2 regions of the Streptomyces sp. MAI_2237 genome follow, and region 2 is predicted to be linked to the other one. Evidence: riboswitches for the same ligand, from Rfam matches in the RefSeq annotation. Region 2 holds a riboswitch; the other holds the start of a gene.
The links. Region 2 has a riboswitch for cyclic di-AMP ahead of LN251_RS13080 (M23 family metallopeptidase). Riboswitches for the same ligand answer to the same signal wherever they lie in the genome.
Positions count from the first base shown of each region.

Region 1: it holds a riboswitch for cyclic di-AMP, as region 2 does, so the genes downstream of both, LN251_RS34205 (NlpC/P60 family protein) here and LN251_RS13080 (M23 family metallopeptidase) in region 2, are expected to answer to the same signal.

Region 1 is NZ_JAJPGQ010000005.1:1,283,701-1,288,660, forward strand. Features, by position in the region: gene LN251_RS34190 (ATP-binding protein) at 1-1,224, opposite strand, end outside; gene LN251_RS34195 (LysR family substrate-binding domain-containing protein) at 1,876-2,622, opposite strand; gene LN251_RS34200 (DUF5997 family protein) at 2,681-3,088, shown strand; cyclic di-AMP (ydaO/yuaA leader) riboswitch at 3,307-3,466, shown strand; gene LN251_RS34205 (NlpC/P60 family protein) at 3,475-4,960, shown strand, end outside.
Region 2 is NZ_JAJPGQ010000003.1:622,030-626,989, forward strand. Features, by position in the region: gene LN251_RS13070 (PrsW family intramembrane metalloprotease) at 1-1,278, shown strand, start outside; gene LN251_RS13075 (aldo/keto reductase) at 1,325-2,269, opposite strand; gene LN251_RS13080 (M23 family metallopeptidase) at 2,368-3,387, opposite strand; cyclic di-AMP (ydaO/yuaA leader) riboswitch at 3,400-3,556, opposite strand; partial or broken gene LN251_RS13085 (PP2C family protein-serine/threonine phosphatase) at 3,771-4,564, opposite strand; tRNA gene LN251_RS13090 (tRNA-Met) at 4,623-4,696, opposite strand; gene LN251_RS13095 (dihydrofolate reductase family protein) at 4,774-4,960, opposite strand, start outside.

The DNA.
Region 1 (4,960 bases), on a different contig from region 2:
CTCGCGCTCGGCGGTGACGGCGGCGGCCGTGTCGGCGATGGTGTAGCTCTCCACGGCGTGGCGTTCGAGCAGGTCGGCGAGCTCGGCCGGGCCGTAGCGGTGGCGCTGGCCCAGCACGAGCCCGAGCTGGGCCGCGGCCTCGCGGTGGGCACCGGCGTCGGCGGCGTCGCGGGCGGCGTCCGGACCGTAGCGGGCGATGGCGTCCAGATCGCCGGCCCGGGCGGCGTGGTGGACGACGCGGGCGGCGTCGGCGCCGGGCCGGGCGACGAGCGCGGCGAGGACGTGGCGGTCGAGGTCGATGCGCCGGGCGGCGGGCACCGAGTCGGCGACGGCCCGCCGGATCAGCTCGTGCCGGAAGGCGATCCGTTCCGGGGTGACGGTGAGCAGCCCGCGCTGTTCGGCCTCGGCGAGGACCGTCACGCCGTCGGCGAGCAGCGCGTCGACCAGCGGGCGTTCGACGGCCGAGGGGATGACGGCGAGCTGCTCCAGGGCGTCCACGGTGGCCGGCCGCAGACCGCGCAGCCGGGCGAGCACCGCGTCGACGACCGTGGGCGGCACTCCCCCGGTGCCGCCGGCCGCCAGGACCTCGGTGACGAAGAAGGGGTTTCCCGAGGTCACCTGGTACACCTGCGCCGGGTCGAGCCGGCCGGCCGCGCCGAGCTCGGTGACGGCGTCGAGGGAGAGCCGGGCCAGGGGAAGGCGGTGCACGCGGGGCGCTCGGGAGACCTGGCCGAGGAGGTGCCGCAGGGGGTGGCCACGGTGCAGTTCGTCGTCGCGGTAGGTCAGGACGAGCAGGGCGGGCAACCGGTCCATCCGCCGGACGAGGAAGCGCAGGGCGTCCAGGGACGCCTCGTCGGCCCAGTGCACGTCCTCGACGACGAGTACCGCGGGATGCGGAGTCATGGCGAGCTCGGCGTGCAGGGCCTCGTAGACGCGGTGGCGGTCGCCGCCCTCCGTAACGGCTCGGGCGAGGTCGGCGCCGACACTGCCGACGAGGTCGCGGAAGGGTCCGAGGGGGCGCCGGGTGGCGAGGTCGTCGCACTGGCCGACCAGCATCCGCGCCCGTCCGGGCAACCGGTCCGGCAGGGCTGTGACCAGGCTCGACTTGCCGATGCCCGCCTCGCCGAAGACGAGCGCCACCGCACCGGCGCCGTCGGCCGCCTGTCGTGCGGCCGAGCCCAGCAGTGCCAGCTCGGGCTCACGCTCGAGGATCCCCCGGTCCACCCACCGATTGTGCCACCGGGGCGAGGGCGGCGTCCCTGCGGTGCGGTGCTGCGGAGAGCCCGGTACGCGGGGGCGCGGGGGCGCGGGCCGCGCGAGGCCGGGCGGGTCGCGGCGCGGTACTTCGCCGACCCGTCGAGAGGTGCCGGGCGGGTGCGTGCGCGGCGGCGGAGGTCGCCTGCGTGCACAGGGGCGGAGCTCGCCGCCCTCATGAGCCAGCCGGTTTCCCGCTGAGCCGCAGGTCGGCCCCAGGAGCGTCCCAGCCCGCGCCGTGGGGACTACGAGCGGCGGTGGGGAGCTCACCCGCGTGCCCAGGGAGGAACCTCGCCACCCTCGTGGACCAGCCGGTTTCCCCGCTGAGCCGCAGGTCGGCCCCAGGAGCGTCCCGGCCCGCGCCGTGGGGACTACGAGCTGCGGTGGGGAGCTCACCCGCGTGCCCAGGGAGGAACCTCGCCGCCCTCGTGGACCAGCCGGTTTCCCGTTGAGCGGCAGGTCGGCCCCAGGAGCGTCCCGGCCCGCGCCGTGGGGACTGCGAGCGGCGGTGGGGTGCTCACCCTCGTGGCCAGGGAGGAACCTCGCCACCCTCGTGGACCAGCCGGTTTCCCGTTGAGCGGCAGGTCGGCCCCAGGAGCGTCCCGGCCCGCGCCGTGGGGACTACGAGCGGCGGCGGGGCTTTCCTCGCTTGGGGGTCTTCGACGTACCCGCTCTGGGGTTGCGGCCCGGCGTCTTGGCCGGCGCGGGCTTGCGGCGGGGTGCCGGCTTGTCCGCGGTCTTCTCGGCCGGCTGGGGCTTGCGGCCACGGGAGCTGTTGGCCGTACGGCCGCGCACGATGCCGATGAAGTCCTCCACCAGGTCGGTGGTGGCGTCCTCCGGCCAGCACAGGGCCACGCCCGACTGGGGCGCGTCGGTCACCGGACGGTAGGTGAGGTCCCTGCGGTGGTGGAGGCGGGCCAGGGACTGGGGCACCACCAGCAGGCCGACACCCGCCGCGACGAGCTCGACGGCGTCCTCGGTCGTCGCGGGGCGTTCGAAGGCGGGCTCGCCCGGCGGGGCGTCCCAGTCGAAGACGTCGTCGAGAGGGTGGAAGAGCACCTCGTCGGCCAGGTCGGCGAGGGTGATCTCCTCCGCCGCCGTGATCACGTGATCCTTCGGTACGACGGCCACCGTCGTCTCGGTGTAGAGGGGAATGGCGCTGAAGTACGTACGGTCCACCGGCAGCCGCACCAGGCCCGCGTCGGCCTCGCCAGCGCGCAGCACGCCGGGGGCCTCGGCGGCCGGTACGGGCTGGAGGATCAGCGGGATGTCGGGCAGGCGCTCGTTCCAGATCCGCACCCACTTGGCGGGCGTCGTCCCCGGGACGTACGCAAGCCGGAACGTCTGGGATGCTTCCGAGCCTGTCACCCCGCCAGGTTACCGGCCGTGGTCGGAGGCGTCGTACACGCTCGATACCCTGGACCCCATGAAGTCGCACCAGACCGCCCAGACGATGAAGCCCGCCACCGCGGCGAAGAAGCTGGGTGTGTACCTCGAGGCCACCCCCGCCGAGTTCCGGGAGGGCGCCGTCTCGCGCGCCCAGCTCGACGAGCTCCAGGCGAACCCGCCCGAGTGGCTGCGCGAGCTGCGGGCCAACGGCCCGCACCCCCGTCCGGTGGTCGCGGCGAAGCTGGGGATCTCCATCTCGGGTCTCGCGCGCGGCGGGGTCACCGAGGCCCTCACCACCGAGGAGATCGAGGCGCTGAAGCAGGAGCAGCCCGAGTGGCTGGTCAAGGAGCGCGCCACGCAGGCCGAGGTCCGCAAGGAGGGCGCGCGGATCAAGAAGCGCAACGCCGAGCGGGCGGCCGAGCAGGACCAGGGCCGGCGTTCCTGATCACCCTGCGAGCGAGGGCAGTTCGGTGACTCCCTGTCACCATCTGCGCGCCCTCGGTCCACCGTCGGGGCATCTGACGGTGCGTCACAACGAAGGTCACAAAAGCGTATCGGACATTCCGGCCGTCAACCTTCACACGAGGCGCACAAGTTGGCTAACTTGGCCTCAGGCCGCTCGTGTCACTCCGACGAACCCCGTCGGGAAGAGCGGCCTCCGCCCAATTCGGTACGCCTTCGCGGCGGCCGGAACCGGGGACCCAACCGAACATGGGGTGAATCGGCCCGACCGCCCTTCGGGGCAGGGGCCGTAGGGCATGCCTTCCGGAATCGACCGCCCGAACCCGACAGCTAACTCGGTAGGCGGAGCACGGAAGGAGTACGGCCCCCATGGCGCCGGAACGATCGTCGCGTGCCGGAGGCTTCGGCCTCCCCGGTATGCGCAACTCCGCCCTCGCGACGGCCGCCCTCACCTCGGTGGCCCTGTTCTCGCAGACGGCCGACGCCTCGCCCCAGCCGGGCGACGAAGCACCCAGCCGGGAAGACGTCCAGCAGCGCGTGAGCAGCCTGTACGCCCGTGCCGAGGACGACACCGGCCAGTTCAACCTGACCCGCGTGCAGAACGCGCGCGGCACCGGCGAGCGGGGCGGTCAGCCGCGCAGGACCTCGGACCCCGACCTCGACAACGTCAGCCGGCAGTGGTTCGACATGGCCCGGACGTCCATCGGGCCGACGGTCCCGGCGATCCTCCCGGGCGACCGCACGCCGGCCAGGCGCCCCGCGGCCGGCCGGCCCGCGCGGCCGGTGGAGGCCCGTGCGGCTCGTGAGCTGGAGGCCCCCGCGCGGGCCGTGCCCGAGCTGCCCGCCGCCGGACCCCGGCGCCCGGTGGCCGAGCTGCCCGCCGGTCCGACGGCGGCGCTCCCCGCGGTGCCGCAGCCCCGGCAGGAAGCGGCCACCCCGGCGCCCGTGGAGTCCCGGCAGACCTCGCTGCGCAAGTCCAAGCAGGAGAGCCAGCGCAAGGTCGCCGCGGCCAGCGATCTGCTGTACCGGCACGTCGCCCGGCAGACCTCCGCTCCGCGCCCCGCCGTCGCTGCGCAGCCCGACCGGAGCACCTGGCAGGCCGGCCCGCAGGCGGCGGCTCCCGCCGCGATCGAGGCCACGCCGGCCCAGCCCAGCTGGGCGGCCCAGGTCCAGCAGGCGGCCGCGGCACGCACGACGAACGACTCCGCACCGGCCCAGCCGGACTGGACAGCCACACCCCAGCAGCCCGCCGCCGCGCCGACGCAGCCGGGCTGGGACACCGGCGCACAGCAACTCGTCGCGCAGACCATGGCACCGTCCGCCCCGGCCCAACCCGGCTGGGACACCGGGGCACAGCAACTCGTCGCGCAGACCATGGCACCGTCCGCCCCGGCACAGACCGGCTGGGACACGGGTGCTCAGCAGATCGTCGCGGCTGCGCAGACCGACTGGCGGGACCCGGTGGCGCAGGAGCGGGCTCGGCGGGCGGCCGACGAGGCGCGGCGGTTGCGGGAGCCGTCGGTTCTGGACACCGGCGTGCCGGTGGTCGAGGAGCAGCGGGCGCCGCAGCCGACCGTCCTGGAGACGGGCGTCCCGGCCGTCGAGACGCCCACCGGCACGAAGGCCGACCGTGCCGTGGAGTTCGCCCGCGCGCAGATCGGCAGGCCGTGTCTGTGGGGGGCCGTCGGCCCGGAGTCGTACGACAACGCGGGACTCACCCAGGCCGCCTGGAAGGCCGCCGGGGTCGCGCTGCCGCGCAGCACGCACGAGCAGTCGAGTGCCGGCACGGTGATCCCCCTCGCCGAGAGCCGCCCCGGTGACCTGATCTTCTTCCACGACAACTTCAGCCACGTGG
Region 2 (4,960 bases):
TGGTGGCAGCGCAGGTGGGTGCGCTACGGAGCGCTCAGCACGCTGCTCGCCCTGTCCGGGCTCGTCATCCTGGCCCTGGTGCGCCAACAGACCGGCACCGAGGGATTCCTGGTCGGGCTCGGGCTCGCGGTACTGCCCGTACCGCTGCTCATAGCCGCCTTCCGCTGGCTCGACCGGGTCGCCCCCGGCCCCTGGCGGAACCTGCTGTTCGCCTTCGCCTGGGGCGCCTGCGCGGCGGCGCTCATAGCGATCGTCGCCAACAGTTTCGCGACCAGATGGATAGCGACGGCGACCGCGGACCCGTCGAGCGCGGACACCCTCGGCGCGACCGTGATAGCGCCGGTCGTCGAGGAGTCCGCCAAGGCCGCCGCCGTCCTGCTCGTCTTCCTCTTCCGCAGACGGGACTTCACGGGCATCGTCGACGGGGTGGTGATAGCCGGCATCACCGCGACCGGCTTCGCGTTCACCGAGAACATCCTCTACCTGGGCACCGCCTTCGGCACCGACCAGCTCACCGGTGACCGCGGCATCGCCTCCGTGACGGCGGCGACCTTCTTCGTGCGCGTCATCATGTCGCCGTTCGCGCACCCCCTCTTCACCGTGCTGACCGGCATCGGCTTCGGTCTCGCCGCGACGGCGGCCGAGCGGCAGCACGTCCGGCGCCTGCTGATCCCGCTGTGCGGCCTGCTGCTCGCGATGGGCATGCACGCCATGTGGAACGGCTCCTCGACGTTCGGGGAATTCGGATTCTTCGCCGTGTACGCCGTCTTCATGGTGCCCACGTTCGGGCTGCTGACCTGGCTGGTCATCTGGACGCGGCAGCGCGAGCTGCGCACCGTGCGCGAGGAGCTGCCCGCCTACGCCGCCGCGGGCTGGCTGACGCCGGCCGAGCCGTTCGCGCTGGGCTCGATGCGGGCGCGGCGACTGGCCCGCGACCACGCCGCCCACCACTTCGGCAAGCCGGCCGCGCAGGCGGTCCTGCAGTACGAGGCGTACGCCACGTCGCTGGCGTTCCTGCGGCACCGGGGGCGCCGTGGGCGGGCCGGCGCCGACTTCGCCGTACGGGAGCGCGAGCTGCTGGCGGAGCTGTGGAACCGGCGGGAGATCGCGGGACCGGCCCTGAACTACGCGGCACGCGCGACGGCCCCGCCGGTACCGGTGATGGCACCGCCGTGGCCGGGCCACGGCGGCTACGGGGCGTACGGGACGCACGGGCAGCAGACGTACCCCACGTATCCGACGACGCCGTACCCCGCGTACAACCCGTACCAGTCATAGGACCCACGGGCCTACGGACGCCACGCCACGAGACCCGTCGGCCCCGTCAGGCCGAGGCTTCCGTCAGACGGGTCAGTTCCGCGTCCGTCAGGGTCAGGTCCGCCACGCCCAGCAGGGCCGGGAGCTGCTCCGGGGTGCGGGCCGAGGCGATGGGGGCTGCCACCGTCGGCTGGGCCGCGAGCCAGGCCAGGGCGACCGTGGCGACCGGTGCGCCGTGGGCCTCGGCGACCTCGTCCAGGGCAGCCAGCACCTTCCGGCCGCGCTCGGTCTGCAGGTGCTTGCCCGCGCCCGCGGCCCGCGCGCCGTCGACCGTGGCGCCGGGCCGGTACTTGCCGGTGAGAAAGCCGGAGGCGAGCGCGTAGTACGGCACCGTGGCGAGGCCCTGGCGGGAGGCGAGGTCCTGCAGGGGGCCCTCGTAGGTGTCGCGGGAGACCAGGTTGTAGTGCGGCTGGAGGGCGACGTACTTGGCCAGGCCCTCGCGGTCGGAGAACTCCAGGGACTCGGCGAGGCGCTCGGCGGAGATGTTGGACGCGGCGATCGCCCGCACCTTGCCCTCCCGCACCAGCTCGTCCAGCGCGCCGACGATCTCCTCGACGGGCGTCTCGGGCTTGTCGAAGTGGGTGTAGTACAGGTCGATGCGGTCGGTGCCGAGGCGGCGCAGCGAGGCCTCCGCGGCGGCCTTGATGTTGACGGCCGACAGGCCGGGGAACTCCGGGTGCTGGCTGACCTTCGTGGCGATCACGACGTCGTCGCGGTTGCCTCGTGCCGCCAGCCACCGGCCGATGATCGTCTCGGACTCGCCTCCGCTGTTGCCCTCGACCCAGGCGGAGTAGGAGTCGGCGGTGTCCACGAAGTTGCCGCCCGCCGCCGTGTAGGCGTCCAGGACGGCGAAGGAGGTGGCCTCGTCGGCCGTCCAGCCGAAGACGTTGCCGCCCAGGGAGAGCGGGAAGACCTCGAGGTCGGAGTTGCCGAGCTTGCGAAGAGAAGTCATGTCCTACGACAACAAGCACTCCGCAGAGCGGTCTTCCGGAACGGCCGCAAACTTCCCGTAAACAATCGGAGGCGGCCGTTCCAGGGACGTACGGACCGTCAGGGGTTCAGGCCCTTGCCGCGCAGCCACGTCATCGGGTCGATGCCGGTGGCCTGGCCGTCCGGGTGGACCTCGAGGTGCAGGTGCGGGCCGGTGACGTTGCCGGTGGCGCCGACGCGGCCGATGACATCGCCCGTGGCGACCTTCTGGCCGACCGAGACGCTGATCGACGACTGGTGGCAGAACCACAGCTCGGTGCCGTCGTCGAGGGTGAGGATCGTGCGGTAGCCGTACGAGCCCGCCCAGCCGGCCTCCGTGATGGTGCCGCTGTGGATGGCCTTGATGAGCGTGCCCGTGGGGGCGGCGAAGTCCAGACCCGTGTGGTAGCCGGAGGACCACATGGAACCGGCCTGACCGAAGGTGCCGGTGATCGTGTACGACACGACCGGCAGCTTGAACTGCTTGGCCAGCTCGGCCAGCCGCGCCTGCTCTTCCTTCTTCTTGGCCTCGGCCTCCGCCTTCTGCTTGGCGTCGGCGGCCTTGGCGGCGGCCTCCTGCTCGGCCTTGGCGGCAGCGGCGTCGACCTGCTGGGAGAAGGTCGCCTCGGTGACCGCCTGGGCCTTGCTGTCGACCTGGACCTGCTGCGCCTCGGCCTGCGCCATGATCCGGTCGCGCAGCGCCTCGCCCGCGTCCTTGGCGCCCTGCGCGGTGTCCTCGGTGGTGACGCCGACGCTGCTGAGGGCCGTGGCGGAACCCTGGGGGGCCTCGTCGTCGCCGAAGACGTGGCTCACGGAGGCCAGGTCGGGCATGGAGATGGAGACCGGGGGCTTGCCGGTGTTGGCGCTGGCCATGCCGCCCGCGCCGACGGCGGCGATGACGCCGACGCCGAGGACCGTGGAGCTGCGGGCCAGCCCGCCGCCGCGCTGCTTGGAGACGCGGTGCTTGCCCCGAACCGGGCGTACGGACTCCGCGGTGGGATTCCACTCCTCCCACTGGCCCTCATCGGTGCGGGGGGCGAAGCCGAAGGGCTCGGTGCTCGGCACGAAGGGTGCTGCCGGGGCAGGCGGGTTGGACGCCACGTGGGCGTGCTCCTTTCCTTCCTTCTCGCCTACCGGGTTAGCTGACGGGTTCGGAGCAGGAAGGTCTCCTACGCGCGTATACCGGCCGTGGGTCCACGGTGGCATCCGCGCGATTCACCCCAGGGTGGTGGTTCCCCGGTTCCCTTGCGGGATTCGGCGCGTGCGCACGGAGCCGTCTCTTGTGACGGCTGGGACGACCGCGCTGCGTTATCGAACGTTAATAGACCCGGGGTGTGGATTCCAAGCAGTTCGGCTTGATCATTAACGATTCCGGGGTGGACGTACAGGCCATGACCGGCTGAAAACGGGCGAGTTGACCTCTTCCCAGGATCTTCACGCTGCCTGACGGTCTGTCAGTTGTTATGCGGAGGGCGGCTGTCCGATCACCGGGCGTGACGTCGTACGGCGAGCATCGCCATGTCGTCCGTCGTGCCGTCCCCGGTGTGCCGGTGCACCTCCTGGGCGAGGACGGCGATCAGCCCGGCGGGGTCGGGGAAGGCCCGGCCCGCCAGGCTCGCCGCGGGATCGTAGAACTCCCCGCGCCGGTCCCGTGCCTCGCACAGCCCGTCGGTGTGGAGCACCAGGGTGGCCCCGCCCGGGAAGCGGGTCTCCTCCGCCCGTCCGGCCAGGCCCCCGACTCCCCCATGCCGAGCGGCAGGGCGGGCTCACGGGCGGGCAGCGGACGTACCGTGCCGTCGGGGCACAGCAGCAGCGGAGGCGGATGGCCCCGGTCGACGATCCTGACCACGCCATCACCGTGCGGGAGTTCGGCCAGTACGGCGGTGGTGAAGCCCTCGAAGGGGTCGAGGCCCTCGCGCCGGCTCCCCTCGCGGGCCGGCGCCGGGTCCAGCCGCCCGGCGACCGCCTCCAGCGTCGCCTCCTGCTCGGCGGCCTCCCGGAACGCCCCGATCACGACGGCGACGGCCACCACCGCGCCCATCCCCTTCCCGCGCACGTCGCCCACCACCAGCCGCACGCCGTACGGGCTGTCCTGCACGGCATACAGGTCGCCGCCGATGGCCGCGTCCCGCTGCGCCGCCTCGTAGCGCGCCGCGATGGCGAAGGTGCCGATCCGATCGGCCGGGTCGGGCAGGACGGCGCGCTGGGCGGTCTCGGCGATCGCGCGCTGCGAGGCGAGCTGTTCGTCGCCGCGGCGCACGAGGGCGTCGAGGAGCACGGGGGAGGAAAAACCGAGGGCCGGAACCCGTTTCCGGATTCCGGCCCTCGGCCTTCAGTAGCGGGGACAGGATTTGAACCTGCGACCTCTGGGTTATGAGCCCAGCGAGCTACCGAGCTGCTCCACCCCGCGTCGTTGTGACTCCAGTGTACGCCATCCGCGGGACGCCCAGCACCAGGGTTTCGCTCCGGCCCCCTCGACCTGCGGTTTCAGCCGCCCAGCAGGTGGCCGTTCGGCGCCTTGGCCGCTGCCTCGTGCTCCTCCAGCAGGACCACGTCCACCCCGGCCGCCGCCAGCAGTCCGCTGCCGTCGGCCTCCTCGACGAAGGTGTCCGGCTCCCGCCAGGCCGTGACCACCCGCCGCACCCCGGCCTCCAGGATCAGCCGGGCACACGGC